Regions from separate parts of the Streptomyces sp. NPDC091271 genome, predicted to be linked through region 3. Evidence: riboswitches for the same ligand, from Rfam matches in the RefSeq annotation. Region 3 holds a riboswitch; each other region holds the start of a gene.
What was found. Region 3 has a riboswitch for cobalamin ahead of ACIQM3_RS08810 (ABC transporter substrate-binding protein). Riboswitches for the same ligand answer to the same signal wherever they lie in the genome.
Positions count from the first base shown of each region.

Region 1 (10,150 bases), on a different contig from region 3:
CGCCCGTAAGCGCGCCCGGGACTGACCACCTTCCGGCGGGAGCGGTGCCCACATATCGGAGCACCGCTCCCATCCACCCGGAGAACCGTCAGCCGACGGTTCTCCGGGGCAGCCCCTGCAGCGCCAGGTCGAGCGCCTGCAGGAATCTGTTGGTCGTCACACGGTCGCGTACGGCGAGCCGCAGATACTCACCGCCCAGCCCGGGGAACGTGTCCCCCCGCCGCGCCGCGAATCCGCGCGAGCGCAGCAGATCCCGCACCTCGCCCGCCCGCTCCAGCCGCAGCAGTACGAACGGCCCGGCGGCCGGCTCCACCACCCGCACCTCGCTGAACTCCGCAAGACCGGCCAGCAGATGCGCCCGGTCCACCGCGATCCGGTCCGCCGCGTCCGCCGCCTCGACCAGGGCGCGCGGCTCCATGCAGGCCTCGGCCGCCGCCAGCGCGGGGGAGGACACCGGCCACAGCGGCTGCGCCTCCTGCAGCAGGGCGACCGTCGCCGGTTCGGCCAGCACATAGCCGATCCGCAGCCCCGCCAGCCCCCAGGTCTTCGTCAGGCTCCGCAGCACCACCAGCCCCGGGACGTCGGTACGCCCGCACAGCGCCTCACGCTCACCCGGTACGGCGTCCATGAACGCCTCGTCGACCACCAGCGTCCGCCCGGGCCGCGCCAGCCGCTCCAGCACCTCCGCGGGATGCAGCACGGACGTCGGATTGGTCGGGTTGCCCACGACCACCAGGTCCGCGCCCTCCGGCACCGCCGCCGGATCCAGCCGGAAGTCGTCCTCCGGGCGCAGCAGCACCCGACCGACCTCGTGCCCCGCCGCACGCAGGGCCGCCTCGGGCTCCGTGAACTGCGGATGCACGACGACCGGCCGCCGGGCGGGCAGCGCCCGGGCGATCAGCACGAACGCCTCGGCGGCGCCCGCCGTGAGCAGGACTCTCTCCTCGGGCAGCCCGTGCCGCCCCGCGACCGCCGCCCGCGCCGGCCGCCCGTCCGGGTAGGCGGCCAGCGACACCAGCGACGCGGCTATCCGCTGCCGCAGCCAGTCCGGGGGAGTGCCGGTCCGTACGTTGACGGCCAGGTCGGTCAGGTCCAGGCCGCGTACTTCCGCGTCGCCGTGGTGCCGCAGATCGGGCCCGGCGCTCTCGATGTGCTCAGTGGGGGGCAGCATGGCAGCAATGGTGGACGGCTCGGAGCCATTCGTCGATGCCGAGGTGCCTGCCGGTGGCCTCCGGCGGGCCACCGCGCAGGTCACCGACGCCGACTTCCGCTTGGGGACCAGCAGTTCACCGCCGTCCGCGAGTGCCGCGGCCTCCGCGACCGACCCGGTGGCCACAGCCGTACGGGGCGCCGCCGAAGGGTTGGGCACGGGGACCTCCGCCAGTGCTCCGGCCGTGTACGGCCGCACGGGCACCCCCAGGCGCTCCGCCGCGCCGGCGATCCCCGGGTCCTCCGCCCTGGTGTCGAGGGTGGCCAGCTCGATCACGTCGCCTGCCGCGAGCCCGGCCTCCTGGAGCGTCCTCCGGATCAGCCCGAGCACCTCCTCGGCCCGGACGCCGCGGCGCGCGCCGACGCCGACGACGAGCGCGGCTCGGGTCATGGCAGAAGGTCCTTCCGGGGACAGTGCTGGGGGACACGGGTAAGGGCGGCCTGAGGTGCGGGAGGCGGGGTCAATCCGCTAGCAAGGGCCCATGGCGGTATTCGTCGCGCTCGGCGCGTTCCTGATGACCCTGGCGGGCGGCTGGGTCGCGCAGCGCGTCAGCGACCGCCGGCACCTCGTGCTCGGCTTCGCCGGCGGACTGATGCTGGGTGTGGTCGGTCTCGACCTGCTGCCCGAGGCGGTGGAGGCCGCGGGCGGTGTGGTCTTCGGCGTGCCGGCGGCCCTGCTGCTGTTCGTGGGCGGCTTCCTGACGGCCCATCTCGTCGAGCGCTCGCTGGCCGTACGCCAGGCGGCACACGGGGCGGGCGAGGAGAGGGTGCCGCAGGTCGGGCTGACGGCGGCGGCCGCGATGGTGGGCCACAGCCTGATGGACGGTGTCGCGCTCGGCGCCGCATTCCAGATCGGCGGCGGGATGGGGGCCGCCGTCGCGCTCGCCGTCATCACCCACGACTTCGCCGACGGATTCAACACGTACACGATCACCAGCCTCTACGGGAACGCCCGCCGCAAGGCGCTCCTGATGCTGTACGCGGACGCGCTGGCCCCGATCGTGGGCGCTGCGACCACACTGCTGTTCACCCTTCCGGAGGAACTGCTCGGCTGTTATCTCGGCTTCTTCGGCGGGGCGCTCCTCTACCTCGCCGCCGCCGAGATCCTCCCCGAGGCGCACCACGACCACCCGGCCCGCTCCACGCTGCTGTGCACGGTCGCGGGAGTGGGCTTCATCTGGCTGGTGGTCGGCATCGCCGAGTGACGCCGCCCCCGGCACGGGCCCACGCGGGCGGAGCGACGTCACCCCCGGCACGGGCCCACGCGGGCGGAGCGACGTCACCCCCGGCACCGGCCCACGCGGGCGGAGCGACGTCACCCCCGGCACCGCTCCACGAAACGCCGGGCCACCCCGGGCTCCGCCGCCCAGTGCGTGTGCAGATAACTCGCGTGCACGCCCTGCTGCACGAAGCCCTCCACCCGGCGCTCCGGCTGATGCAGACCCCAGGCGGGCGTCGCGCCCGCCCCGGGCTCCAGCACCGTCCGGTGGAACTCGTGCCCGCGCAGCCGGGTCCCGGCCACGGCCAGCACGCTGTCGGAGACCGCCACCGCCTGCCGGTAGCCGAGCGTCAGCCGCTCGGACATCCGGGCAGAGGCGTCCAGCACCCCGCACATCGGCCGCCCGTCCAGCTCACGGGCCAGATAGAGCAGCCCCGCGCACTCAGCCGCCACCGGAGCACCGGCAAGAGCCAGATCCGTGACCGCCCGGCGCAGCGGCTCGTTCGCGGACAGCTCCGGTCCGTACACCTCGGGGAAGCCGCCGCCGATGACCAGCCCCGCCGTGCCCGTGGGCAGCTTCTCGTCGTGCAGCGGGTCGAAGACGGCCACCTCCGCGCCCGCCGCTGTCAGCAGCTCGGCGTGCTCCGCGTAGGCGAAGGTGAACGCCGCGCCGCCCGCCACCGCCACCACCGGCCGGGTCCCCGGATCGGGGTGGCGCTCCGGCTCCCACGCCTCGTCGGGCAGGCCCGGCGCCGAACGGGCCAGCGCCATCAGCGCGTCCAGATCGCAACCCTCTCGTACGCGGTCACCCATCGCCCGTACGGCGTCGAGGGCGTCGGTCTGCCGCTCGGCCACCGGGACCAGGCCCAGATGGCGCGAGGGGGTCGCCACCTGCGGCGCCCGCCGCAGCACCCCGAGCACCGGCAGCCCGGACTCGTCGAGTGCCTCCCGGAGCAGCGCCTCATGACGGTCGGAGGCCACCTTGTTCAGGATCACCCCGCCGATCCGCACCTCCGGGTCCCAGGAGGCGAAACCGTGCACGAGGGCCGCGACCGACCGCGACTGCGAGGACGCGTCGACGACCAGCACGACGGGAGCCCGCAGCAGCTTGGACACCTGGGCGGTCGAGGCGAGTTCACCCTGCCCCGAGGCCCCGTCGTACAGCCCCATCACCCCTTCGACGACGGCCAGGTCGCAGCCGCTCGCCCCGTGCGTGAACAGCGGGGCGATCAGACCGGGCCCGCACATGTACGCGTCGAGGTTGCGCCCCGGGCGGCCGGTGGCCAGCGCGTGGTAACCCGGGTCGATGTAGTCGGGCCCCACCTTGTGCGGGGACACCGCGAGACCGCGCCCCGCGAAGGCGGCCATCAGGCCCGTGGCGACCGTGGTCTTGCCGCTGCCCGAAGCGGGTGCGGCGATGACCAGACGAGGAACACTCACCACTCGATGCCTCTCTGGCCCTTCTGGCCGGCGTCCATCGGGTGCTTGACCTTCGACATGTCGGTCACCAGGTCGGCGGCGTCCATCAGCTTCTGCGGGGCGTTCCGGCCCGTGATCACGACGTGCTGGGTGCCCGGACGGTTCCGCATCACCTCGACGACCTCGTCGGTGTCGATCCAGCCCCAGTGCATCGGGTAGGCGAACTCGTCGAGCACGTACAGCTTGTACGTCTCGGCGGCCAGGTCACGCTTGACCTGCTCCCACCCCTCGCGGGCCTTCTCCTCGTTGTCCAGCTGGTTGTCGCGCTGGACCCACGACCACCCCTCGCCCATCTTGTGCCAGTCGACTGTGCCGCCCTCGCCGCTCGCGCCCAGCACCTTCAGCGCGTTCTCCTCGCCGACCTTCCACTTCGCCGACTTCACGAACTGGAACACCCCGATCGGCCAGCCCTGGTTCCAGGCGCGCAGCGCCAGCCCGAAGGCGGCCGTCGACTTGCCCTTGCCGATTCCCGTGTGGACGAACAGCAGCGGCCTGTTGCGCCGCTGACGTGTCGTCAGTCCGTCGTCCGGTACCGATACCGGCTGTCCCTGTGGCATTAAGCGGCCCTCCCGGCAGCAGTGATGTCCTTGACCAGCCCGGCGATCGAGTCGGCGCGCAGCTCGTCGAGCGTGACCGCGCTGCCCCCCAGATCCCGTGCGAGCTGTGCGGCGAGCCCGAGGCGTACGATCCCCGACTCGCAGTCCACGACGACGGACGCGGTGCCCTCGGAGGCGTGCAGCCGTCCGGCCCGCGCCGCCAGCGCCACCGGGTCGACGCCCCCGGTCGCCCGGCCGTCCGTCACCACGACGAGGAGCGCCCGCCGTGACGGATCACGCAGCCGCTCCACCCGCAGCACGTCGTGCGCCTTGAGCAGCCCGGCGGCCAGCGGGGTGCGCCCGCCGGTCGGCAGCGTCTCCAGCCTCGCGGCGGCCGCGTCCACCGACGAGGTGGGCGGCAGCACCACCTCGGCGTCCTTGCCGCGGAAGGTGACCAGGCCGACCTTGTCCCGGCGCTGATAGGCGTCCAGCAGCAGCGACATCACCGCCCCCTTCACGGCGCTCATCCGCTGCCGGGCCGCCATCGACCCGGAGGCGTCCACGACGAACAGCACGAGATTGCCCTCGCGCCCCTCCCGCGTCGCCTGCCGCAGATCGTCCCGCCGTACGACGAGACCCCGCCCCGAACGCCCTCGCGCCCGCTGGTGCGGAGCCGCCGCCTGCACGGTCGCCGCCAGGTGAAGCTTCGTCAGCGCACCCTCGGGCCGCCGCGACCCGGTGGTCCGGCCGTGCTCGGTACGCGCCCGGGACCGCCGCCCGGCCGCGCCCTCGCCGAGTCCGGGCACGCTGAGCATCTTCGTGCGGAACGGCTCGCCGGCCCGCACGGGCTGCTGCTCCCCGCCGCCGCCCGGCGGGGGCGCGTCGCCGCTCCCGGTCTGCTCCGGGCCGGGCGCGTCGGCACCGCCGGCGTCGGGACCATCCGTGTCCCTGCCGCCGTCGTCGGGGCCACCGCCCTGCGGGGGCACCCCGCCGCCCCCGGGCCCGTCGGGGTCCGGGTCGTCGTCGCCTCCGCCGTCGCCGTCCGCCGCGTCCTGGAGGGCCTCGTCCAGCTTGTCCTCGTCCAGTCCGGGCGCGTCGAACGGATTGCGCCTGCGCCGGTGGGGGAGTGCCAGGAGCGCGGCCTGCCGCACGTCGTCCGCGACGACCTCCTCGCGCCCCGCCCACGCGGCCAGCGCCGTCGCGGTGCGGGCCATGACGATGTCGGCACGCATCCCGTCGACCTCGAACGCCGCGCACGTCGCCGCGATCTGCCGCAACACGCCGTCGCCGAGCACCACACGGGGAAGCAGGGCGCGCGCGGCGACGATCCGCTCACGCAACGCGGCCTCCTCGTCGGCCCACCGCGCGGCGAACCCGGCCGGATCGTCGTCGTAGGCGAGCCTGCGCCGTACGACCTCGACGCGCAGGTCCGTCTCACGCGAGGCCGCCACTTCGACGGTCAGCCCGAAGCGGTCCAGCAACTGCGGCCGGAGCTCGCCCTCCTCCGGGTTCATCGTCCCGACCAGCAGGAAGCGCGCCGCGTGACGGACGGAGACACCCTCCCGCTCCACGTACGAGGCGCCCATGGCGGCCGCGTCGAGCAGCAGGTCCACCAGGTGGTCATGGAGGAGGTTGACCTCGTCGACGTAGAGGATCCCGCGATGGGCGTCGGCGAGGAGCCCCGGCTCGAAGGCCTTCACGCCCTCCGAGAGAGCCCGTTCGATGTCGAGGGCGCCGACCAGCCGGTCCTCCGACGCGCCGACGGGAAGCTCCACGGTCCGCGCCGGACGCGACACGCCCGTGCCCGTCTCGTGGGGACCGTCGGGACACGCGGGATCGGGTGCTCCCGGGTCGCACGAGAAACGGCACCCCGCCACGGCCGCGATCTCGGGCATGAGCGCGGCCAGCGCGCGTACGGCGGTGGACTTGGCGGTGCCCTTCTCGCCGCGGACCAGGACCCCGCCGACGGCGGGACTGACCGCGTTGAGCAGGAGTCCCAGCCGCAGGTCGTCCTGTCCGACGATGGCGGTGAAGGGATACGGCGTACTCACAGGGCCTCCTCTGTCGCAACCACAACTGCATGACCGGGCACGCCCGGCGCCGGAGGAACGGGGTCCGGGGCGGGCGCGGGCGGCGCACCCGGCGGGATGAAAGGCAGCCCCTCCGGCGCGCCGGCCTCGATCAGGCGCCACAACGCGTCCGTGTCCGCGTGTTCCTCGATCAGATCCCCCAGTCGGTCCAGCTGTTCCTCCCGCAACGCCCCGAAGCTCGTGTCCGGCGCCGCGGTGAACCGCCGCCCCGCCGCCCGCGCGACCTCGCCCAGGAAGGCCCGCCGGAACGCGTCGCTCTCCAGCGACCCGTGCCAGTGCGTCCCCCAGACCGAACCCACCCGGCACCCGTCGAGGAACGGCTCGCCGCCGCTCACCTCGGCGACCCCGTGATGGATCTCGTACCCCTCCACCGGCTCACCGAGCGCCGAACCTACGGGGCGCCCCAGGACCTTCTCCCGGCCGAAACGGACGCGTACGGGCAGCAGTCCGAGCCCCTCGACCAGTCCGGCCCGTGACTCCACGTCGTCGTCGATACGCTCGCCCAGCACTTGGAACCCTCCGCAGATCCCCAGCACCGGGCGGCCCTCCGCGGCACGCCGGACCAGCGCGTCGGCCAGCCCCCGCTCGCGCAGCCACGCCAGCGCCTTCACCGTGCCCCGCGTCCCGGGCACGATCACGAGGTCCGCGTCGACGAGCTCCTCCGCCCGGTCCACGAACCGCACCACCACACCCGGCTCGGCCGCCAGCGCGTCCACATCGGTGAAGTTCGACATCAGCGGCACCGCGCACACCGCGACCCGCAGCACGTCCTCACCGTGCGGCGGCGCCACGACCGACTCCCGTACGGTGCCGCGCATCGACACGCGCAGCCCGTCCTCCTCGTCGATGCCCAGACCATGGGCGTAGGGCAGCACCCCGTACGTCCGCCGCCCCGTGAGCCCGAGCAGCATGTCGAGACCGGGTTCCAGCAGCGAAACGTCACCGCGGAACTTGTTGACGAGGTATCCCGCGACCAGTGACTGGTCCTCGGGGCTCAGCAGAGCCGTCGTGCCGAAGAACGAGGCGAACACGCCGCCCCGGTCGATGTCGCCGACCACCAGCACGGGAAAGCGCGCGGCCCGGGCGATGCCCATGTTCACGATGTCCGTGCGCCGCAGGTTGATCTCGGCCGGACTGCCCGCCCCCTCGCAGATCACGGCGTCATACGTGCCCCGCAGTTGCTCCAGACAGTCCGTGACCGTCCCCAGCAGCGCCTCCTGGCGACCGCCGTGGTAGCCGCGCGCACTCATCTCGCCGACCGGCTTCCCCATCAGGACGACCTGGCTCGACCGGTCGCCGCCGGGCTTGAGCAGCACCGGATTCATCAGCGCCGACGGCTCCACCCGGGCGGCCTGCGCCTGCATCGCCTGGGCACGGCCGATCTCCGCCCCCTCCCGGGTGACGAACGAGTTCAGCGACATGTTCTGCGCCTTGAACGGCGCGACCTTCACCCCCCGGCGCACCAGCCACCGGCAGATCCCTGCCGTGACGACGCTCTTGCCCGCGTCCGAAGTGGTCCCCGCGACCAGCAGCCCGCCGCTCATCCGACTCTCCGTCCCATGGCCGACCGCCCCGCCGCGCACACGACGAGGGCCAGCACACTCACCCGGCGCGACAGCCGCACCGCGCGTTCGATGTCCGTGACCCGCACGTCCCGGCCGGCCTCGCCGTTGAGCACAGGCCGGTGCTCGACCCGCCCGCCGTACGCGAGGGTGCCGCCGAGCCGTACGCCGAGCGCCCCCGCGAACGAGGCCTCGACCGGGCCCGCGTTGGGGCTGGGATGCCTGCCCGCGTCCGCCCGCCAGGCCCGGACCGCCTCACGCGGGCGCCCCCCGGCGGCCACGGCGAGCACGGCGGTGAGCCGGGCCCCGGGCCAGCCGGCGACGTCGTCGAGCCGGGCCGACGCCCAGCCGTAGCGCCGGTAGCGGGGCGACTTGTGCCCGACCATGGCGTCGAGCGTGTTGACGGCCCGGAAGGCGACCAGCCCGGGCACACCGCCGAGCGCGCCCCACACGAGGGCTCCCACCACGGCGTCGGAGGTGTTCTCGGCGACGGACTCCACCACGGCGCGGGCGATCTGCTGCCCGTCCAGCGACTGCGGGTCGCGGCCGCACAGATGAGGCAGCCGCTCCCGGGCCAGGTCGATGTCCCCGGCGGCCAGCGCCCCGCCGATGGCGCGGGCCTCACGGCCCAGCGAGGTGCCCCCGACGACGGACCAGGTGGCTACGGCTGTCAGCGCCACGGCGGCGGCGGGACGGTTCCGCACGGCACGCGCGGCCAGCGCGGCAGCGCCCGTGGCGCCCCCGGCGCAGACGAGCGTGTGCAGGGCGCCCCAGCCGCGGTGGTCGCGCCACAGGCGGCGCTCGGCGCCCGCCGCTCCACGCCCGAAGGCGGCGACGGGGTGGCCACGCCGCGGATCACCCAACAGCAGGTCGCCGATCAGGCCGGCGGCGGCTCCGTACGCGAAGATGCGGTCGGCTCGCACCGCTCAGCCGGCCGTCGCGCCTCGGAGGACCTTCGTGACAGGTGGTGCAGCGACCGACGCAGGGCAGCCAGACATGGCGTATGTCCTCACTCAGGGTCCGCGCCCTGGTTCGACGTGACCGGCGACGAGAGTCTCCTGGCTTCCGGATCCGCAGTTCCTCCGGCCTTCCAGCCCGCGGTGGCGGGCCGTGACTTCCGTGTGGAGGCTGCTCCTCGGTGACAGTGGCGGGACCGCGCCGGATTCGCACCGGCTTCCTCTCCTGTCGCCGTAAGGCCGGCCGGCACGTGTGTGCCGGCCAGCCTAAATGGCACCGGCAGTCCACCACGCCCCGTGAATGCCCGTCAACCTGCCGCTGACCTGCGAGGCTTCAATGTGCTCAGACGCACACCGGGCCGGACACACGTGGTGTGTCCGGCCCGGGTGGGTGTCCGTGCGGGAGCGGTCAGGCGACGATCAGATAGATCCCGTACGCGACCGCCGCCGCGCACAGCCCGAAGCAGGCGTACGCACCGGTGCGCACCAGGCCGTTGGCACCGCCGCCGCCCTGCGCGGCCGTCGTCTGCCTGGCCATGCCCGTGATGCCGAGGGTGAAGAGGCCGACCAGCGCGACGGTGACCACGAGACTGACGCCGAAGACGGACGCGAGAGCTGCCCAGTCGATGTTCATGCGGATTCGTCCTTACACCGTGGCCGGGTCGGCCGGGGTTCCGGCCGTCGTGGCCGGGGCCGAGATGGTGGTCTTGAGCTCCGGTACGACAACACCGGCGGGCGGCGGGCTGACCGCGGAGATGGCGGTGGTGACGACGCCCGGGGGCTCGGCCTCCGCGTTCACGTTGGTGTGGTCGACCGGCTTGCGGCGCGACAGCAGCCAGATGGCGGCGGAGCCGGCGACGAGCAGGACGGCGACCACCGCGACGCCCCAGGGCCCCTGCTTGGTCAGGAACTCGGCGCCCGCGCCCATCAGACCGGCGGCCGGCAGGGTCAGGCCCCAGGCGACGAACATCCGGGTGGCGGTGGACCAGCGGACCACGCCTCCCTTACGTCCGAGACCCGCGCCCATGACGGCACCGGAGCAGGACTGCGTGGTGGAGAGGGAGAAGCCGAGGTGCGAGGAGGCCAGGATGACCGTGGC
Region 1 is NZ_JBIVVD010000005.1:52,514-62,663, reverse strand. Features, by position in the region: gene ACIQM3_RS21410 (SCO1860 family LAETG-anchored protein) at 1-25, shown strand, start outside; gene cobC (Rv2231c family pyridoxal phosphate-dependent protein CobC) at 89-1,600, opposite strand; gene ACIQM3_RS21400 (ZIP family metal transporter) at 1,692-2,414, shown strand; gene ACIQM3_RS21395 (cobyrinate a,c-diamide synthase) at 2,525-3,871, opposite strand; gene cobO (cob(I)yrinic acid a,c-diamide adenosyltransferase) at 3,865-4,464, opposite strand; gene ACIQM3_RS21385 (putative cobaltochelatase) at 4,464-6,494, opposite strand; gene ACIQM3_RS21380 (cobyric acid synthase) at 6,491-8,077, opposite strand; gene ACIQM3_RS21375 (cobalamin biosynthesis protein) at 8,074-9,018, opposite strand; cobalamin riboswitch at 9,147-9,276, opposite strand; gene ACIQM3_RS21370 (hypothetical protein) at 9,461-9,685, opposite strand; gene ACIQM3_RS21365 (anion permease) at 9,698-10,150, opposite strand, start outside.
Region 1: it holds a riboswitch for cobalamin, as region 3 does, so the genes downstream of both, ACIQM3_RS21375 (cobalamin biosynthesis protein) here and ACIQM3_RS08810 (ABC transporter substrate-binding protein) in region 3, are expected to answer to the same signal.

Region 2 (10,150 bases), on a different contig from region 3:
GCGTTATCCCTTCACGGCGCCTGAGGTGAGCCCCGTGGCCATCTTCCCCTGGATGATCATGAAGAAGATGACGACCGGGATGGAGATGAGTGTGGAGGCCGCCATCAGCGCGCCGTAGTCCGTACCGCGTTCCGTCGTGAAGGTCATCAGCCACACGTTGAGCGTGTACTTGGAGTTGTCGTTGATCAGGATGTACGCGAACAGGTACTCGTTCCACGCGTTGACCAGGGCGAAGATGGACGCGGCAGCGAGACCCGGCGCCAGCAGCGGGAAGATGACCCGGCGGAAGGCCTGCATGCGGGTGCAGCCGTCCACCATCGCGGACTCCTCGAGCTCCACGGGGATGTTGATCACGAATCCGCGGATCATGATGGTCGCGAAGGGCAGCGTGGAGACCAGGTAGACGACGATGAGTCCCCAGTACTCGTCGATGCCTCCCATCGCGTTGAGCTGGAGGTAGATCGGGATCAGCATCGCGGTCGGGGGCAGCATCTGGACCAGGATCATGACCATCATCAGCGCCTTCCGTCCGAAGAAGCGGAAGCGTCCGATGGCGAGCGCCGCGAGGGTCGCGATGATCATGCCGCCGACGACCGCCGTGACCGAGACGATGAGACTCGACTGGATGGCGGTGGAGAAGTTGTCCTGCTTCACCGCGCGCGCGAAGTTGTCGAAGGTGAGGGAGGACGGCCACAGGGTCTGGTCGTAGGACCGGATCTCGTGGTTGGGGCGCAGCGAACTGACGATCAGCCAGTACACGGGGAAGGCCATGACCCCGGCCGTGACCAGCGCCAGGATGTTGTAGCCGAGGCGGTTCCTCTTACGGTCGGGCCGCAGGACCTGGGCCGGCGTGTTCGTGGGCGTGGAGGTGCTCATTCGACCTCTCCCGTCTTGATCAGCTGGCGCAGGTAGTACACGGCGACGCCGGAGAGCATCAGGACGGTGATCAGTGCGATCGCGCTGCCCTGGCTGAAGGAGGTGGACTCGAACGCCTTGGAGAAGGAGTAGAGGCCGAGGGTCTCGTACTCGGGCTCGGGCTTGTTGCCGCGCAGCAGCCAGATCTGGCCGAACACGTTGAAGTCCCAGATGACCGAGAGCGTGGCGACCATGGTGAAGACCGGCTTGATGACGGGCCAGGTCACGTAACGGTAGACGCCGAACGCGGTGGCTCCGTCGAGGGCGGCCGCCTCCTCCAGCTCCCTGGGGACCTGGGTGAGGGCCGCGTACATCGTGATCACGACGAACGGGATGGCGCCCCAGACGACCAGGAGCGTGATGATGCCGAAGCCCTGCCAGGGGTCGAGGAACCAGTTGTGGCCGAGCCACCGGTCCTCGTTGCCCGTGATGTCGGCGAGCAGCGTGTTGATCAGGCCGTAGTCGGAGTCGGAGAGCCAGCGGAAGACCGACGCGGCGACCATGAGCGGCATGGACCAGGCGGCGATCAGCGCCACCGTGAGGACGAGCCGCACCCAGGTGGAGACCTTCAGCATCATCAGGGCGATGAGCAGGCCGAGGCCCATGGTCAGCACGACGCAGACGGTCATGAAGACGACGGTTCTCCCGACGACCGACCAGAACTCCGGGTCGCCGAGGATGTTGGTGAACTGCTCGAAGCCGACCCACGGGGCCTCGCCGTTGCCCCAGAGGGCCGCCCGTCCCAGGTCCTGGAAGGACATGATCACGGTCTTGACCAGCGGGTAGACGTAGACGGCGGCGATCGCCAGGATCGCCGGCAGGATCAGGAGGTAGGGGAGGAGTTCACCCTTCTTCCGCCGCTTCTTCGGGCGCGGCCCGGCGGTTCCCTGCTCGGAGGACGAGGTCCCGGTCTTCTCCGGGACACTCGGTACGGGGACCGGTGGACCGGCGGCCTTGGTGTCGGCAGCAGTCACGTGACTGACCTTCCATCGGGATTCCGGGGATCTGCACCCGGGAATCACGGCGTTCTACCTGAGAAAAAAGGGGGCGGGGGCCCGGTGTTCGCCGGACCCCCGCCTGGAGAGCCGAAGGCCCGGGGACTACTTGTTGATCAGTTCGTTGATCTTGTCGTCGGCCTTCTTGGCCGCGTCGGCCACCGAACCGCCCTTGAGGATCTCCAGAAGCATGTTCTCCAGGACCTCCTCCTTCTCGATGGAGGTCCAGCCCGGCGCGATCGGCGTGAACCAGGCGTCCGGCACCGCGTTGGCGACGGCGGCCGTCTCCGGCTTGGACTTCAGCGGCTCGAGCTGCTTCTCGTTGTTCGGGAGGATGTTCTTGGAGGTGAGCACCTCCTGCGACTTCTCACTGGTGAAGAGGGAGACCCACTCCTCGCCCAGGTCGGTGACCTTGGACTTGGCGGTCACCGCGAGGTCCGAACCACCGATGAAGGACGGGAGAGCCTTGCCGTTCGGGCCGGGCATGCCGGCCGTGCCGATCTTGCCTTCGAGCTTCGGGTTGCCGTTGTTGGCGCCGTCGACGACGGAGCCGGCCTCCCAGCCGTTGCCGTAGATCAGGGCCGCCTTCTCGTTGGCCATGACGTTGGCGTGGTCCTGCTCGTCCTTGGTCTGGTCGGCCTTGTTGTACTTCTTGACCAGGTTGACGAAGTGCTCGATGCCCTTCTGGGACTCGGGCGAGGAGAGGTTGCCCTTCCACTCCTTCGCGCCCTCGTCGTACTCGGCGATGGAGCCGCCGTAGCCCGCGACGTAGGACATGGCCGCGTACCAGTAACGGCCCGGCAGGTAGAGGGACGAGAAGCGCTTGTCCTTCTTGCCGTACTCGGCCGAGACCTTGTCGAGTGCGGCGAGCATCTCGTCCTCGGTCTGCGGGAGGGCGTCGCTGCCGGTGCCCTTCTTGAGCATGTCCTTGTTGTAGATCGCGACACGGGCGCCCGCGTAGTAAGGCACGCAGAACTGCTTGCCCTCGAAGGTGCAGGTGTCCTTCAGACCCTTGATCCAGGTATCCGAGTTGTCGTACTTCTTGGGGTCGATCTCGGCCAGCGCGCCGTTGAGGATGTACTGCATCGTCTCGGTGTTGCCGAGCTCGACGACGTCCGGGAACTTGTCACCACCGAGCGCGGTGTCGAGCTTCTTGGCCTTGTCCGCCCACTGCTGGTACTGGACGTCGACCTTGACCTTCGGGTACTTCTTCTTGAACTGCGCGTTGACGTCCTTGACCAGTTCCGGCCAGGTGCTCTGCGCGTCGACCATGAGCCAGACCGTCAGGCTCTCGGTACGGTCCTTCGGGTCCTTCGAAGCGTTGTCGCCACTGTCCCCACCACACGCCGCGATTCCGGTCATCATCGCTGCGACGCCTACTGCCGCTATGAGCTTGCGCTTCATGCCACACCCTCCTCAGGGATACCAGCAACCCCCCGCCCACCGCGAAGACGTACGCCTGGCGCTACCTGTGGGTCTGGGACCTGGTCTTTAATGGTTTAGACCAGTACCGGGAGCTTGGCCTAGACCTTTAGGGGTGTCAAGGGTGTATAAGAAGTGCACTCGCGTCCGTTATCGGACCGACACCTGAGGGAGGGCGACGACCCGTGACCGGACCGTGCCACCATGTGAGCCGCGACAGACGGAGGAGCCGGTGACGGCAGCAACGCAGCAGTCGGGAAGGCGGGCCATGGGTGCCGACGGGGGCAGCAGTACGAGCGAGACCGGTGCGGGAGCGCGCACGGCACGCGTCCCGAAGTACTACCGGCTCAAGCGCCATCTCCTCGAAATGACGGACACCATGCCGCCCGGCACCCCGGTGCCGCCCGAACGGACCCTGGCGGCGGAGTTCGACACCTCTCGCACCACGGTGCGTCAGGCCCTCCAGGAGCTGGTGGTCGAGGGCCGGCTGGAGCGCATCCAGGGCAAGGGCACCTTCGTCGCCAAGCCGAAGGTCTCCCAGGCCCTGCAACTCACCTCGTACACCGAGGACATGCGTGCCCAGGGCCTGGAACCCACCTCCCAGCTGCTGGACATCGGCTACGTCACGGCGGACGACACGCTCGCCGGGCTGCTGGACATCACGACGGGCGGCCGGGTGCTGCGGATCGAGCGGCTCCGGCTCGCCAGCGGTGAGCCGATGGCCATCGAGACCACCCACCTCTCGGCCAAGCGCTTTCCCGCGCTGCGCCGTTCACTGGTGAAGTACACCTCGCTCTACACCGCGCTGGCCGAGGTGTACGACGTCCGGCTCGCCGAGGCGGAGGAGACCATCGAGACCTCGCTCGCGACGCCGCGCGAGGCGGGACTGCTCGGCACGGACGTCGGTCTCCCGATGCTCATGCTGTCCCGGCATTCGATCGACGGAGGGGGCGAACCGGTGGAGTGGGTGCGCTCGGTGTACCGGGGCGACCGGTACAAGTTCGTCGCCCGTCTGAAGCGTCCCACGGACTGAGCACTTTCGGTGCCCCGAAATGCCTGATCCCCCTGCACACACAGGGGGATCAGGCATTTCGGGCGACACCGGACCGTTGCAGGACCGCAATGCGGACAGGGGTGACGGTGGACGGGGCATTCGCTTAGATTTCCTGCGCATTACACCAGGTGATCAGCGAGGGGACGGAGTCGCCACATGCCAGAAGATACCGATGCGAACCCACCGACAGCACCGACAGTGACACCCATGAGGGTGGTCATCGGGCTCTGCCTGATCGCTCCGTTCGTGGCGATGCTCTGGGTCGGGTCGTACGCGAAGGTCGATCCGACCTTCATAGGCATCCCGTTCTTCTACTGGTACCAGATGCTGTGGGTGCTCATCTCGACCGCTCTCACCATGATCGCGTACAAGCTGTGGCAGCGTGACCAGCGCGCCCGCAAGGGGGGTGCGTCAGCATGAAGGACGGCGTGAACGGCGTCGCACTCGCCGTATTCATCTTCTTCTTCCTGGCCGTCACGGTCATCGGCTTCATGGCCGCGCGCTGGCGCAAGGCCGAGAACGAGGCCAGCCTCGACGAATGGGGCCTGGGCGGGCGGTCGTTCGGCACCTGGGTCACCTGGTTCCTGCTCGGCGGCGACCTCTACACGGCGTACACCTTCGTCGCGGTGCCCGCGGCGGTCTACGCGGCGGGCGCGGCCGGCTTCTTCGCCGTCCCGTACACGATCCTCGTGTACCCCCTGATCTTCACCTTCCTGCCGCGTCTGTGGTCGGTGTCGCACAAGCACGGCTACGTCACCACCTCGGACTTCGTCCGTGGCCGCTTCGGCTCGAAGGGGCTCTCGCTGGCGGTCGCCGTCACCGGCATCCTCGCCACGATGCCGTACATCGCGCTCCAGCTGGTCGGCATCCAGGCCGTCCTGGACGTCATGGGCGTCGGCGGCGGCGAGAACACGCACTGGTTCATCAAGGACCTGCCGCTGCTCATCGCCTTCGCCGTCCTCGCCGCGTACACCTACTCCTCGGGGCTGCGCGCGCCGGCACTGATCGCGTTCGTCAAGGACGGCCTGATCTACCTCGTCATCGCCGTGGCGATCATCTACATCCCGATCAAGCTGGGCGGGTTCGACAACATCTTCGCCGCGGCCGGCGAGAAGTTCTCCGCCGCCAACGAGGCGGCCGGCAAACCGGTGGCCGGACTCGCCCCCGGCGCCTCCGGCCAGTGGGTGTACGCCACGCTGGCTCTGGGCTCGGCGCTGGCCCTCTTCATGTACCCGCACTCGATCACGGCGACGCTCTCCAGCCGCAGCCGTGAGGTGATCCGGCGCAACACCACGATCCTCCCGCTGTATTCGCTGATGCTGGGTCTGCTGGCCCTGCTCGGATTCATGGCGATCGCCGCCGGGATCAAGGTGGACAACGGGCAGCTCGCGATCCCCCAGCTGTTCGAGAACATGTTCCCCGACTGGTTCGCGGGCGTGGCCTTCGCCGCGATCGGAATCGGTGCCCTCGTGCCGGCCGCGATCATGTCGATCGCCGCGGCGAACCTCTTCACGCGCAACATCTACAAGGACTTCATCAAACCCGACGCGACCCCGGCGCAGGAGACCAAGGTCTCCAAGCTGGTCTCGCTGCTGGTCAAGGTCGGCGCACTCGCCTTCGTCCTCACCATGGACAAGACGGTCGCGATCAACTTCCAGCTGCTGGGCGGTATCTGGATCCTCCAGACGATGCCGGCCCTGGTGGGCGGTCTGTTCACCCGGTGGTTCCACCGCTGGGCACTGATCGCGGGCTGGGCGGTCGGCATGATCTACGGCACGGTGGCCGCGTACGGCGTCGCCAGCCCGACCCAGAAGCACTTCGGCGGGTCCTCGAAGGAGATCCCGGGCATCGGCGAGATAGGTTACATCGGTCTCACCGCGTTCGTGCTGAACGTCGTCGTCGTGCTCGTGCTGACCGTCGTCCTCAACGCGGTGAAGGCGCCGGCCGGTGTGGACGAGACCTCCCCGTCCGACTACACGGCGGACGCGGGCGACCCCGGCGTCAAGGTCGAGCTCCCGCCGGCCACGGCGGGCGCCCCTGGCGGCCACTGATCCCACAGCGGTCGCTCCGACCGCAGGACGTCCGTCCCGGCAGGGTCCACCTGCCGGGACGGAGTCGTATCAGGACCCGCCCCGGCCGTCGGCCCTCCGAAACCGGGGCGCGCCGCACCCGCGGCCTGGTGCAGACTGCCGCCCATGGACGTATCGATCAGGCCGGCCCTGCCCGCTCAGTTCGAGGAGCTGGGCGAGATCACCGCGCAGGCGTATCTGGGCGACGGACTCCTGGACTTCGGCGCCGACGACCCCTATCTGGAACAGCTCCGCGCGGTCGGTCGGCGAGCTGCCGAGGCCGAGGTGCTGGTCGCGCTGGACGCCGACGGCCGCTTGCTGGGTGGTGTCACCTACGTCGAGCCCGGCAGTCCGTGGGCGGACATCGCCGGGGAGGACGAGGCCGAGTTCCGGATGCTGGCCGTCTCGCCGGAGGCCCGTGGGCGGGGCGCGGGCGAGGCGCTCGTACGGGCCTGTATCGAGCGGGCGCGGGCCGCCGGAGGGCTCTCCGGGATCGTCCTGTCGACGCAGTCCGCCATGCTGGGCGCCCATCGGATATATCGCCGCCTCGGCTTCGTACGGACTCCGGAGCGGGACTGGTACCCCCTGCCGGGGCTCGCGCTCCTGACATTCCGCCTGGAGCTCTGACCCTTCACGACACAAGATGTGGGGGCTTCTTCAATCAGCAGCCCCCACATGTATGCTCGACCTCGCTGTCGCCGCAGGGGAATCCGGTGAGAATCCGGAACTGTCCCGCAACGGTGTGATCGGTGTGCTTATCCGCACCCCGAAGTCCGAAGACCTGTCGACAGTGCGTCCGGCTCGACCGAACCGGACGCCGAGACGTCCGGGCCCCGCGGAGGGCCGGTGGACGCCGTGCGCCGTGCTGCCCTTCCCCGGGTGCCGCCGTGCCCGGCTGCCCCGCTCCCGCAGGCCCTGAGCCGAGCGAGGGATAGCCCCCAGTGACCATCGCGCCAGCCGACCCGGTTTCAGCCACGGAATCCGAAGGCCGCACGACCGACGCGCCCGGGACCGCACTGCTGCGGACCCTGACCGGTCTCACCGCCGATCTGCCCGACACCGACCCCGGACGGGTGGCCGCCGCCGCACTGCGCGGCCGCAACGCCCGGTCGGACGAGGCCGAGCTGCGCTCGCTGGCCACCGAGGCCGCCGCCGGCCTGATCTCCGAGGACCCCGCCTACTCCCGGCTCGCCGCCCGGCTCCTCACCCGGGCCATCGCGGACGAGGCCGCCGGACAGGGCGCTGTCTCCTTCTCCGCGTCGGTCGCCGTCGGACATCGCGAGGGCCTGATCGCGGACCGTACGGCCGAGTTCGTCACCCTGCACGCCGCCGCACTCGACGCGCTCGTCGACCAGGCGCTCGCCGACGGCGCGGACGACCGCTTCGGCTACTTCGGGCTGCGGACGCTGCACAGCCGGTACCTGCTGCGCCACCCGCTCACCCGCGACGTCGTCGAGACCCCGCAGCACTTCATGCTGCGCGTCGCCGCCGGTCTCGCCGAGGACACCTCCGAGCGGGCTCTGGAGGAAGTGGCCGCGCTGTACGGCCTGATGAACCGGCTCGACTACCTGCCCTCCTCCCCCACCCTCTTCAACTCCGGCACACGCCACCCGCAGATGTCGTCCTGCTACCTGCTGGACTCGCCGCTGGACGAGCTGGACTCGATCTACGACCGCTACCACCAGGTGGCGCGCCTCTCCAAGCACGCGGGCGGTATCGGGCTCTCGTACTCCCGCATCCGCGCCCGGGGTTCACTCATCCGTGGCACGAACGGGCACTCCAACGGCATCGTGCCGTTCCTGAAGACGCTCGACGCCTCGGTCGCCGCGGTGAACCAGGGGGGCCGCCGCAAGGGTGCCGCAGCGGTCTACCTGGAGACGTGGCACGCGGACATCGAGGAGTTCCTCGAGCTGCGCGACAACACCGGTGAGGACCAGCGGCGTACGCACAACCTCAACCTGGCGCACTGGATCCCGGACGAGTTCATGCGCCGCGTCGACGCGGACACGGAGTGGTCGCTGTTCTCCCCCGCCGACGCCCCCGAGCTCGTGGACCTGTGGGGCGACGAGTTCGACGCCGCGTACCGTGCCGCCGAGGCCAGGGGGCTGGCCCGCAAGACCATGCCGGCCCGTGAGCTGTACGGCAGGATGATGCGGACCCTCGCGCAGACCGGACAGGGCTGGATGACGTTCAAGGACGCCTCCAACCGCACGGCGAACCAGACCGCCGAACCGGGCCGCGTCGTCCACTCCTCGAACCTCTGCACCGAGATCCTGGAGGTCACCGACGACGGCGAGACGGCCGTCTGCAACCTCGGGTCGGTCAACCTCGGCTCGTTCGTCGCCGACGGCACCATCGACTGGGAGCGGCTGGACGCCACCGTCCGTACGGCGGTGACCTTCCTCGACCGCGTGGTGGACATCAACTTCTACCCGACCGGGCAGGCGGGCCGCTCCAACGCCCGCTGGCGCCCGGTGGGCCTGGGCGCGATGGGTCTCCAGGACGTCTTCTTCCAGCTGCGCCTGCCCTTCGACTCCCCCGAGGCCCGCGCGCTGTCCACGAAGATCTCCGAGCGGATCATGCTCGCCGCGTACGAGTCCTCGTGCGACCTGGCCGAGCGGTCGGGCCCACTGCCCGCCTGGTCCGAGACGCGCGCGGCGCGCGGTGTGCTGCACCCCGACCACTACGACACCGAGCTGAACTGGCCCGAGCGCTGGGACGCGCTGCGCTCCCGGATCGCGAAGACCGGCATGCGCAACTCCCTGCTGCTCGCCATCGCGCCGACAGCGACGATCGCCTCGATCGCCGGGGTGTACGAGTGCATCGAGCCGCAGGTCTCCAACCTCTTCAAGCGCGAGACGCTCAGCGGGGAGTTCCTCCAGGTCAACGCCTACCTGGTGGACGAGCTGAAGAGGCTCGGCGTCTGGGACGCGCGGACCCGGGAGGCGCTGCGCGAGGCGAGCGGCTCCGTGCAGGGCTTCGCCTGGATCCCCGAGGACGTACGGGCGCTGTACCGCACCGCGTGGGAGATCCCGCAGCGCGGCCTGATCGACATGGCGGCGGCCCGTACGCCGTTCCTCGACCAGAGCCAGTCGCTCAACCTGTTCCTGGAGACGCCGACGATCGGCAAGCTCTCCTCGATGTACGCGTACGCCTGGAAGCAGGGGCTGAAGACGACGTACTACCTGCGGTCGCGCCCGGCGACCCGGATCGCCCGCGCGGCATCCGGGACGGCCGCCACCGCCGCCCCGATTCCCGTACAGCAGGCCTCCGCCCCCGACGCGGACGCGATCGCCTGCTCCCTCGAAAACCCCGAGTCCTGCGAGGCCTGTCAGTAATGACCACGTCCGAGAACAAGAACCTGCTCGACCCGGGCTTCGAACTGACCCTGCGCCCCATGCGCTACCCGGACTTCTACGAGCGCTACCGGGACGCGATCAAGAACACCTGGACGGTGGAGGAGGTCGACCTGCACTCCGACGTCGCCGACCTCGCCAAGCTCTCACCCGGTGAGCAGCACATGATCGGCCGGCTGGTCGCGTTCTTCGCGACGGGTGACTCGATCGTCTCCAACAACCTGGTGCTGACGCTCTACAAGCACATCAACTCGCCCGAGGCGCGGCTCTACCTGTCGCGTCAGCTGTTCGAGGAGGCCGTGCACGTCCAGTTCTATCTGACGGTGCTCGACACCTATC
Region 2 is NZ_JBIVVD010000001.1:996,435-1,006,584, reverse strand. Features, by position in the region: gene ACIQM3_RS04895 (carbohydrate ABC transporter permease) at 4-876, opposite strand; gene ACIQM3_RS04890 (carbohydrate ABC transporter permease) at 873-1,889, opposite strand; gene ACIQM3_RS04885 (sugar ABC transporter substrate-binding protein) at 2,016-3,314, opposite strand; gene ACIQM3_RS04880 (GntR family transcriptional regulator) at 3,601-4,365, shown strand; gene ACIQM3_RS04875 (DUF3311 domain-containing protein) at 4,543-4,806, shown strand; gene mctP (monocarboxylate uptake permease MctP) at 4,803-6,437, shown strand; gene ACIQM3_RS04865 (GNAT family N-acetyltransferase) at 6,582-7,082, shown strand; cobalamin riboswitch at 7,123-7,259, shown strand; gene ACIQM3_RS04860 (ribonucleoside-diphosphate reductase subunit alpha) at 7,397-9,793, shown strand; gene ACIQM3_RS04855 (ribonucleotide-diphosphate reductase subunit beta) at 9,793-10,150, shown strand, end outside.
Region 2: it holds a riboswitch for cobalamin, as region 3 does, so the genes downstream of both, ACIQM3_RS04860 (ribonucleoside-diphosphate reductase subunit alpha) here and ACIQM3_RS08810 (ABC transporter substrate-binding protein) in region 3, are expected to answer to the same signal.

Region 3 (10,150 bases):
TACGGCCCGGGCTGATGGGGGACCACGCCCGAGCCGTACGCCGCGCCGAGCGCTGGGTAGCGCTCAGCGACATCGTCAAGGCCAGCGACGAGGACCTGCGATGGCTCTACCCGGACGAGGCGCCGGAGAGGGCCGCCGAGCGATGGCTGCGCTCCGGGCCCGCGGTCGTCCTGGTCACCCGGGGCGCCGGAGGGGCGACGGCCTTCCTGACGGGCGGGACCGTGAGCGTCGGCGCGCCACCCGTCCGGGTCGCGGACACGGTGGGCGCAGGCGACGCCTTCATGTCCGCCACGCTGCACGCCCTGGCCTCGTACGGACTGCTCGGAGGACAGGCCCGCGCCCGCCTGCGCTCGCTGGACGCCGCCGTCCTGGGCGACGTGCTGCGCCACGCCGTGGCGTCGGCCGCTGTGACCGTCCAACGGGCAGGTGCCCTGCCTCCCGACGAGGAGGAGCTGGCGGCGGCCCTCACCAGCGTGCCGGTCCGGGAGCGGTAGACCGTCCAGGGGTGTCCTCGCCCGCATCACGGTCGTTGATTTCGTTATGACCGTGCCCCTTACCGACACCGCCCCACCGCCCACCACCGAACTGCTGACCGGCGTCATCCTCGGTCCGGAATTCCGCCGCGAGCACGGGTTCTGGCAGCGGCTGATCAGCACAGAACCGTTCCGCCGCCCCGCCGGTGGAACGCCCGAAGAGCGACTGGACCTCGCCTACGACCGGTTGCGGATCCTCAACCTCTCCCTCGACAGCGGAGCACGCCTCGCCGCCGACCCCCGCGCGATGGCCGCCCTGCACGCCTGGCTCGGCCCGGTGGACCCCGCGCTGACCACCGTGGCGGGTATCCACTACAACCTCTTCCTCGGCAGCCTCCTCGACCACGACTGCGTCGGCCGCCGCGACCTGTCGGACTATCTGTCGATGCGGCGCATCGGTACCTTCCTCTGTACGGAGGTGGCACACGGCAACAACGCTGCCGCCATGGAGACCACCGCCACCTACGACCGTGAGCGCGACGGCTTCGTCCTGCACACCCCGAATCCGGGCGCGCAGAAGTTCATGCCCAACACCAGCCCGGCGGGCGGAGCGAAGTCCGGCCTGGTCGCCGCCCGCCTGGTGGCCGATGGCTCCGACCACGGGGTACGCCTTTTCCTGGTGCCGCTCACCGACGACGCGCAGGCGCTGCCCGGTATCCGGGTGCGGCGGCTGCCGGCCCGGATGGGCAGCCCGGTCGACCACTGCCTGACCTCGTTCGACCGGCTCTTCGTGGCACGGGACGCCCTGCTGGGATCCGCCGAGGAGAGCGTTGCACCAGGGGAGTTCAGAACGGGACCGGGGGACAGGCGGCGGCGCTTCCTCGCCTCGATCGGGCGGGTCACCCCCGGCCGGATCTCCATGAGCGCCTGCGCGGCGGGCTCGGCCCGCGCGACCCTGGCGGTCGCCGTTCGCTACGGCGGCCACCGGATGATCTCCGGCTCCCGGGGCGCCCCGCCGGTGCCGGTGAACGCCCATCGGACGCACCACGGACCGCTCGCCTCGGCCATGGCCACGGTCTTCGCCATGAGCCTGCTGTACCGCAGGGCACAGGAGCGCTGGGAAGCCTGTACGGAGGAGGACGCCCGGACGGACGCGGTACGGCTGGTCGACGTCGCCAAGGCGTGGATCACCTGGCGGGCCCGCGACGTCATCGTCGAGAGCCGCGAACGCTGCGGCGCGCAGGCTCTGCTGGAGAACAACGGCATGACCGAACTCGTCACGGGCGTGGAGGGTGCCATCACCGCGGAGGGGGACAACATCGCCCTGTACGCCAAGGCGGCGGCCGACATGCTGTTCGCCGCCGAGCCGGCCGGTGACGACACCCCGGGCCGGGCCCCGCACCCCGGGGACCTCGCCGACCCGTACTTCCTGGGCCGGCTCCTCGCCTCGGTCCAGGGCATCTGGTTCGACCGGGCCAGGGCCCGCGCGCTGCGGGCGCCCGACGCCGACGCCCTCGGCCGGTGGAACGCGGCCTCGGGTCCCGCCCTGCGCGGGGTCGAGGCCTACGCGTACCGACAGGCTGCCGAGGCCTACGCCGAGGCCCGCGCGACGCTGCCCGACGGGGCGGCCAGGGACCGGCTCGGGGAGCTGGAGCGGCTGTTCGCCCTCGAATGGGTCTCCCGCAACAGCGGCGACCTGCTGGCAGCCGGTCTCCTGAGCACCGCTCAGGTGGACGCCCTGCCCGAGGCCGTCGAGGAGCTCGTCACGGCCGTCGCCGCGCACGCTCCGGAGCTGGCCGACTCCTTCGCGCTGCCCGAGGAGCTGCTCGCCGACTGGCCGATCGCCGGACCCGGCTACGCGGACGCGTACGACGACCCAGGGGGCCCGTGGAACGTCTGCCCGGCGGACGCCCGATGAGCGCCGGAGGCAAGGGGCAGACGGTCTGCGACCGCTTGGGCGAGCACCTGGAGATCCTGGGACTGCGCGCCGTCCTGCTCGCCTACTGGGGTACGACGTCCGTGCTCACCCGCCGCAGCGGGAAGCCGCAGGCGGACCGCGGCGAATCGGTTCGCCCCAAGCCCTGACCCGCCCGACGGCCGGCCGGTACGGAGAGGGAGAAGCCCCCAAGGCGCCCCCCGCCCCGTACCGGCGACGGCCCCCGAGGCAGCCGGTGCGCCGCGTGATAGCTTGCAGACGCCAGTCACACTCCACGTGGAGTCAGGGAATCCGGTGAGAATCCGGAGCTGACGCGCAGCGGTGAGGGGGACGGGCGGGGCCACAGCCACTGGAACACCCTCGGGTGCACCGGGAAGGCGCCTCGTCCGGACGAACCCGAGTCCGAAGACCTGCTGGCAACCGCTTCCGCACCGGGAGCGGAACTCCGTACGGGCTCCGCGCATGAGCCCAGAGAACGCCGAGGTCTCCGTGCCGCCCATAGCCAGCACCGTTCGCCGAACAGCCCTGCTCATCACGGGACTTGTCCTTCTGACCGCATGCGGCCAAGGCGGGAGCACTTCCGACGGCGCGGCACGGGACGAGGCCGGCGACGGCTTCCCCGTGACGCTGAAGAACTGCGGCCGTACGGTGACCGTCGACGCGGCACCGCGTCACGCCGTCTCCCTCAACCAGGGATCGACGGAGATCCTGCTCTCCCTGGGCCTCGCCGACAGGCTGGCCGCCACCGCGACCTGGACGGACCCGGTCATGAAGGGCCTGGAGAAGGACGAATCCACGGTGGAGCGCCTCGCCGAGAACCAGCCCTCCTCCGAGAAGGTCCTCGCCGAGGAACCCGACTTCGTCAGTGCCTCGTTCGAATCCACCCTCGGCAAGGGCGGGGTGGCGTCCCGCGACCAGTTCGAGGAGCTCGGCGTACCGACGTACCTCTCACCCTCCGACTGCGCGGGCAAGGACAACACCGGCAGCAGTGACGGCTCCCGCTCCGAGCCCCTGACCATGGACCGCGTGTACGGCGAAGTACGCGACCTGGCCAAGGTGTTCGGAGTCCCGGGCCGGGGCGAGGAGCTGGTGAGGAGCCTCCGGAGCCGCGTGGACAGGGCGACCGCGGACATCGACGCGTCCGGCACCACGATGCTCTACTGGTTCGCCAACGCCGAGGCCCCGTACCTGGCGGGGTGCTGCGGCGCCCCCGGCATCATCACCGAGGAGCTCGGCGCGAAGAACGTCTTCGACGACACGCACGAGGAATGGCCCCAGATCAACTGGGAGACCGTCGCCGACAGGAACCCCGACGTGCTGGTCATCGGGGATCTGACCCGGAAGTCGCAGACGGCCGAGAGCGCAGCGAAGAAGATCGAGTTCCTGGAGTCCAACCCCGCCACGAAGAACATGGACGCCGTCCGGCACAAGCGGTACGTCCTGCTGAGCGGCCAGGCGATGAATCCGACCATCCGGACCGTGGAGGGCGTGGAGCGCGTCGCGGCCGGGCTGCGCTCGTTCGGGCTCGCGGGGTGACGGAGACCGAACGCGCCCCGGACGTACGGGCGGAGCAGCCGGCCGCGGTCCGGACGGCCGCCGGAGCCCGGCTCCTGCGCGACGGCGTCCTGTGGAGCGCCGGGGTCGCCCTGCTGCTCCTGTCCGTCGCGGTCGCGGTCACGATCGGACCCGCCCGCATCTCCGTCCCGGACGTCTGGTCCGCGGTGGCCTCGCACCTCGGCCTGGGAGACGGGCGGCTGACCCCGATCCGGGACGGCATCATCTGGAACCTGCGCATGCCCCGCACCCTGCTCGCCGCGGTGTGCGGGGCCGGGCTCGCGGTGTGCGGCACCGTGATGCAGTCGCTGCTGCGCAACCCGCTCGCGGACCCCTTCGTCCTCGGTGTCTCCTCCGGGGCGTCCACCGGTGCGGTCGTGGTCGTCGTCCTGGGCGTCGGCGGCGGAGCAGTGTCGGTCTCGGGCGGTGCGTTCGTCGGGGCGCTGTGCTCGTTCGCCCTCGTCCTGCTGCTCAGCCACACCCTCGGCGGATCCACCGACCGGGTCGTCCTCTCCGGGGTCGCGGCCATGCAGCTCTTCTCCGCGCTCACGTCCTTCGTCGTGATGACCGCCGCCGACGCCGAGCAGACCCGGGGCGTGCTCTTCTGGCTGCTCGGCTCGCTGAGCGGGGTGGGCTGGGGCGATGTGTGGATGTGCTCGGCCGTGCTGGCCGTGACGCTGCTGATCTGCCTCGGCCATGCCCGTACGCTCGACGCCTTCGCCTTCGGCCAGGACGCCGCGGCCGCCCTGGGCGTGCACGTGGGCCGCACCCGGATCGTGCTGCTCTGCACCACCGCGCTCCTGACGGCGGCCCTGGTCAGCTCCGCGGGCGCCATCGGCTTCGTCGGCCTCGTCCTGCCGCACGCCGCCCGGGCGCTGACGGGTTCGGGGCACCGGAGGCTGCTGCCGGTGACCGCTCTCGCCGGAGCCGTGTTCCTGGTCTGGGTCGACACCCTGGCCAGGACCGTCCTCGACCCGCAGGAGGTCCCGGTCGGTGTGGTCACCTCCCTCATCGGGGTGCCCGTCTTCGTCCTCATCCTCCACCGCACCAGGAGGAGTGCGTGAACCCGGAAGCCGTCCCCGGCGACGGCCTGCGGGCCGACCGGGTCAGCAGGGAGGCCGGCGGACGGATCGTCCTCGACGGAGTGAGCATCGCACCACCGCCCGGCACCACCGTCGGGCTCCTGGGGCCCAACGGCTCCGGCAAGACCACGCTGCTGCGGGTGATGGCGGGCGTACTCGTCCCCGGCGCGGGCGTCGTCACCCTCGACGGCCGTACGCTCGCCGAAACCGGCCGGCGCCGCGTGGCCCGCCGAGTGGCCGTCGTGGACCAGCACGCGGTCACCCAGGTCGACCTGAGCGTGCTGGACGTCGTCCGCCTCGGCCGCATCCCGCACCGGCGGGCCTGGTCCGCGCCCGGACCCGAGGACGATGCCGCCGTACGCGAGGCCCTGGCGCGCACCGGGCTCGCCGACCGTGCCGCACAGTCCTGGCACACCCTGTCGGGTGGTGAGCGGCAGCGGGTGCAGATCGCCCGCGCCCTCGCCCAGGAGCCGCGTGAGCTCCTGCTGGACGAACCCACCAACCACCTGGACATCCAGCACCAGCTGGAGCTGCTCTCCCTGGTCGCCGCGCTGCCCGTCACCGCGGTGGTCGCGCTGCACGACCTCAATCTGGCCGCCATGTTCTGCGACCGGGTCACGGTCATGAAGGAAGGCCGGGTGGTCGCCGGCGGAACGCCCTCGGAGGTGATCACCGAGGAACTCATCGCCGACGTCTACCGGGTGCGCGCGGTGGTCACGCCGGAAGGGCCCGGCGGGCGCCCCTCCGTGCGGTTCCTGCCGGGGGAAGCCGTCCACCGGCGGTAGCGCGACGAGAGGGCGGGCCCGTGAACCACCCGGGTCCGCCCCTCGCTACTGTCGCGCGGCCTTTCGCCGCTGTGTGAGGGGGTCAGCGACGACGTCCCTGGCCGAACTCGCCGCCCATGTCCTTGCCGCTGCCCATGTCGTCCTTGCCGTCCGCGTAGTCGATCTTCTCCTTGCGGAGCTCGGCGGAGACTTCCTTCTGCTCGGTGACCTTGCTGGTTTCGAGACGGACCCGTTCCACGGGGACCGCCTCCTTGCGGACGGTGGCTCGTTCGGCGTGCAGGGTGACTTCGACGTCCTGTTCGCCGAGGTCGTTCGTGCCCTTCACACCTGTGACCTTCTCGCCCGGCTGCAGAGGCTCGCGCACCACGCGCACCTCCTCGTGGGACACCGGCACCGTCCGCGTGACGTTCTCCGTCACGACGTACTTGTGCAGGCGTGCCTTCCCGCTCTCGTACTCCTCCGTGCCGACCTGGAGCTGCTCCTCGGACCGGACCATCTCCTCGCGGCCGCCGGCACCCGCGGCGGACCGCTCGGCTCCGGCTCCGGCAAGCGGGCGGGACGTGGAGGAGGTCTCCGTGTCGCGGTGCCTGCCCGCGGCACCGGTGGCCTTCGCCTGGCCGCCGGAGGTCGTGCGGGCGGTGCCGGCCGCACCGGCTGCCCCGGCCGCACCCGCGGCACCCATGGCTCCCGTTCCGGTCCCGGACGTCGTGCGCGCGTCGCCGCCCGCTCCGGTGCGTCCGGTGGCCTTCTTGGTCATCCCGTAGTGCCGGTAGAGCTCCTCCTCCTCCGAAACGGAGAGGTGCGCGTCCGCGTCCACCCGGGGGGCTTCCTTGACGCGGTCCTTCGGATGCGAGACGTGCAGGTCGGAGCCCACCCGGCGGGCTCCGGCAAGCGGAACGAAGCTCTCCTTCATGCCGAACATGCCGGTCTTGACCGTGATCCAGTCGGGCTTGCCGGTGTCGTCGTCGACGTACACCCGCCCCACCGTGCCGACCTTCTCTCCGTCGCTGTCGTAGACGGTCAGACCGTCGAGTTCTCCGGAATCCGTGAAACCGTCAGCGGCTCCCATGGCCGATTCCTCCTCGCCCGGGCGCGTCCTGCGGTTGGGTCCAGCAGGGGAGGCGCGTCCGGATTCCATCGCGCCTCACCCGGTTGGACGGTGCAACTTCCCGGCCTGGGCGGCGAGCGGCCCAGGACACCGGGGAGGGGCGGTGGCCCCGTTCCACGCGGGTATCGGCCCCGCCACACGCGTTACGCCATTCGAGTGAGCACTCTCCATGGGCGCGCCGGGTGTGCGGTCCCGGCCCGCCCGTATGATCGACGCCGCTGCCGACGGTCGGCAGGCTTGTCACGGGGTGCGTCATCGGATCCGTAGTCATCCGTCCGCCTCGACAGCGGGGCGAGCTGCTGGCCCGGCAGGAGGACGGCCTCGGGCTGCACCATCTGGTCTGGCGGCTGGGGCCCGGCTGGCGGGTGTGCAGCAGCGCCGTGCTCGGCGGCGGGATCGGCCCCCGGGCCTGGATCCTGAACGCCCAGGTGCCCGGCGGCTACCCCCGGCTCGACCCCGACCGGCACCTCGCCGAGATCGCGGCGTCCGAGGCGCTCGACGGGTTGGGCGCCGGACTCATGACCGCCGCCGATGTCACCGCGCACACCGTCGCCGACGACGGCGGAGTGACCGCGACCGTCACCAGCGGCCTCGGCGTACGGGGATGGGCCGCGGCCCCGACGGAGGGCACCGACGGCCCGCGGCCGCCGGGAACCGTCAACATCGTCGTCACCCTGCCCGTGGCGCTCTCCGACGCCGCCCTGGTCAACGCGGTGGCGACCGCCACCGAGGCGAAGGTCCAGGCGCTCGTGGACGCCGGACTCGACTGCTCGGGGACCCCGACCGACGCGGTGTGCGTCGCCGCGCCGGACCCGGGAGAGCAGCCCGGCGAGCCGTTCGCCGGACCACGTTCGCGCTGGGGCGCGCGACTCGCCAGAGCCGTGCACCGCGCCGCCCTGGAGGGTGCCCTGCGGCAGTCTTGAGGCCCACGGGTCCCGAGACCAGCCCGCACCGACGAAGGGAATCTCCCCATGACCACCGCATCCCCCGCCGACGCCGCCCCCGGCACGCCGACCGTCGCGGTCCTCGGCACCGGGATCATGGGAGCCGGGATGGCCCGCAGCCTGCTCAGGGCACGGCTCCCCGTCAGGGTATGGAACCGCACACGGTCCAGGGCAGAACCGCTGGCCACCCACGGCGCCACCGTGACGGACACGCCCGAGGAAGCGGTACGCGGAGCCGACGTCGTCCTCACCGCCCTGAACGACGGCCGAGCCGTGGCGGAGACCCTCACCGCCGCCACGCCCGGTCTGCGTCCGGGGCAGGTCTGGCTGCAGAGCGCCACCGTGGGCCTCGACGCCACGACCGACCTCGCCCACCGATCCGCCGGACTGGGGCTGGTCTACCTGGACGCCCCCGTCTCCGGCACGAAACAGCCCGCGGAGCAGGGCACGCTCACCGTGTTCGTCTCAGGCCCCTCGAGCGCCCGCGCCACCGCACTCCCCGTCCTGGAGGCCATCGGTCAGCGCACCGTGTGGGTCGGCGAGGAACCGGGGGGCGCCACCCGGCTCAAGCTCGTCGCCAACACCTGGGTGATCAACCTGGTCAACAGCGTGGCGGAGTGCCTCAACCTCTCGGAGGGGCTCGGGCTCGACCCGCAGCTCTTCCTGGACGCCATGAAGGGCGGCCCACTGGACACGCCGTATCTCCAGGGCAAGTCCGCGGCGGTGCTCTCCGGCGATCTCAGCCCGAGCTTCGCGCTCTCCACCGCGCTCAAGGACTCCCGGCTGATCCTCGACGCGGCCGAGGCCTCCGGAGTGACGCTCGACCTGGTCGCCGCCTCCGCCGAGCGGTTCACCCGGGCGGAGGCGGCCGGACACGGCGGCCAGGACATGATCGCCACGTACTACGCGGGCCGGTCCTGACGGTCCTCGTCGGTCAGACCACGGTCACCGGGTGCCTCACCACCGCGTCGAAGAGATAGCCCTGCGTGTTGTGGGCCGTCGTCTCCGGCTGGGTGCGTCCCGCCCGGTCCGTGGCCCGCGCGAGCAGCACCCCCAGGCCGGGCGCCGTCGGAACCCAGTCGGCGGTCCAGCGGACCCAGCTCCCGGCCCGGGGCTCGTCGCGCAGCCGTGCGCGGCGCCACCGGACGCCACCGTCGGTGCTGACCTCGACCGAGCGCACCGGTGCGCCGCCCGACCAGGACCGGCCCGTGAGCAGATGCCTGCGGTGGGCGGCGAACGAGGCACCGGGCGCGAGTTCGAACGCGCTCTTGAGCGTCTGCCGGGTCAGCGGCGCGCTGCCCTCGGGCGGATACCCGGGGCCGAAGAGCCGGTACAGGCCCGTGTTCCACGGGCTCAGCAGCGGCTCCGCGCTCACCTCGATGTCGCCCACCCACTTGATGTTCGCTATGCCCACCCAGGACGGGACGATCAACCGGACCGGCGCGCCGTGGTCGGGCGGCAGCGGCTCGCCGTTCATCTCGTACGCGAGGAGGACGTCGTCCAGGGCCTTCGCCACCGGGAGGGGCCTGCGCACCCGGCCCAGGTTCGTCCCGTCGCTGACGACCTCCGCGTCCAGGCCGCGCGGCAGCACGTCGACCGCGTTCCGGCCGATGCCCGCCCGGCGCAGCACATCGGCGAGCCGCGCCCCACGCCAGCGCGCCGTGCCGATCGCGCCCAGGGTCCACGCGGTGCCGCTGACCTGCTGTCCCTGCTGCGAGGTGAAGTAGCTCCTGCCGTTGCCCGCACACTCGACGAACGCGGTGCGGGAGACGGACGGCAGGGCGCGCAGAGCCTCGTACGAGAAGTCCACCGGACCGCCGGTCAGTCCGCTGCCCCAGACCGTCAGCTTCCAGTCCGCCGCGTCGACGGCCGGGGTCGCGGTGTGGTTGCGGACGAAGAAGCGGTCGGCCGGGGTCAGCAGCCCGGTGTGCCGCAGCGCCGCGAAGTTCGTCTCGGCGTTGGTGCCGCGCACCGTGAACAGCTCAGGCGGCAAGGGCTTCACCACGCCCGCCAGGGACTGCGCCGCGTGCGCGGGGGACGCGGCGGCCGGGAGGAGCGGGGCCGCGACCGAGGCCGCGGCGACCAGCTTCAGCAGATCGCGGCGGTCGATCCCCGCGGATCTCGCGCCGCCACGGGTCCATTGGCGAAGCCGCCTCCGGTCGTACACGGCTTCGGACGGTACGGCACTCATGGGCGCTCCAGGGGAAGAGGTCTGCGGTCAGGGCGGTCAGGGCAAGGATCGGGATCGGGCAGGTTCAGCCGTCCGGG
Region 3 is NZ_JBIVVD010000002.1:290,324-300,473, reverse strand. Features, by position in the region: gene ACIQM3_RS08825 (carbohydrate kinase) at 1-494, shown strand, start outside; gene ACIQM3_RS08820 (acyl-CoA dehydrogenase) at 541-2,391, shown strand; gene ACIQM3_RS08815 (hypothetical protein) at 2,388-2,558, shown strand; cobalamin riboswitch at 2,655-2,842, shown strand; gene ACIQM3_RS08810 (ABC transporter substrate-binding protein) at 2,872-3,945, shown strand; gene ACIQM3_RS08805 (FecCD family ABC transporter permease) at 3,942-5,027, shown strand; gene ACIQM3_RS08800 (ABC transporter ATP-binding protein) at 5,024-5,830, shown strand; gene ACIQM3_RS08795 (PRC and DUF2382 domain-containing protein) at 5,913-6,899, opposite strand; gene ACIQM3_RS08790 (adenosylcobinamide amidohydrolase) at 7,235-7,861, shown strand; gene ACIQM3_RS08785 (NAD(P)-dependent oxidoreductase) at 7,910-8,803, shown strand; gene ACIQM3_RS08780 (sulfite oxidase) at 8,817-10,073, opposite strand; gene ACIQM3_RS08775 (homoserine O-acetyltransferase) at 10,138-10,150, opposite strand, start outside.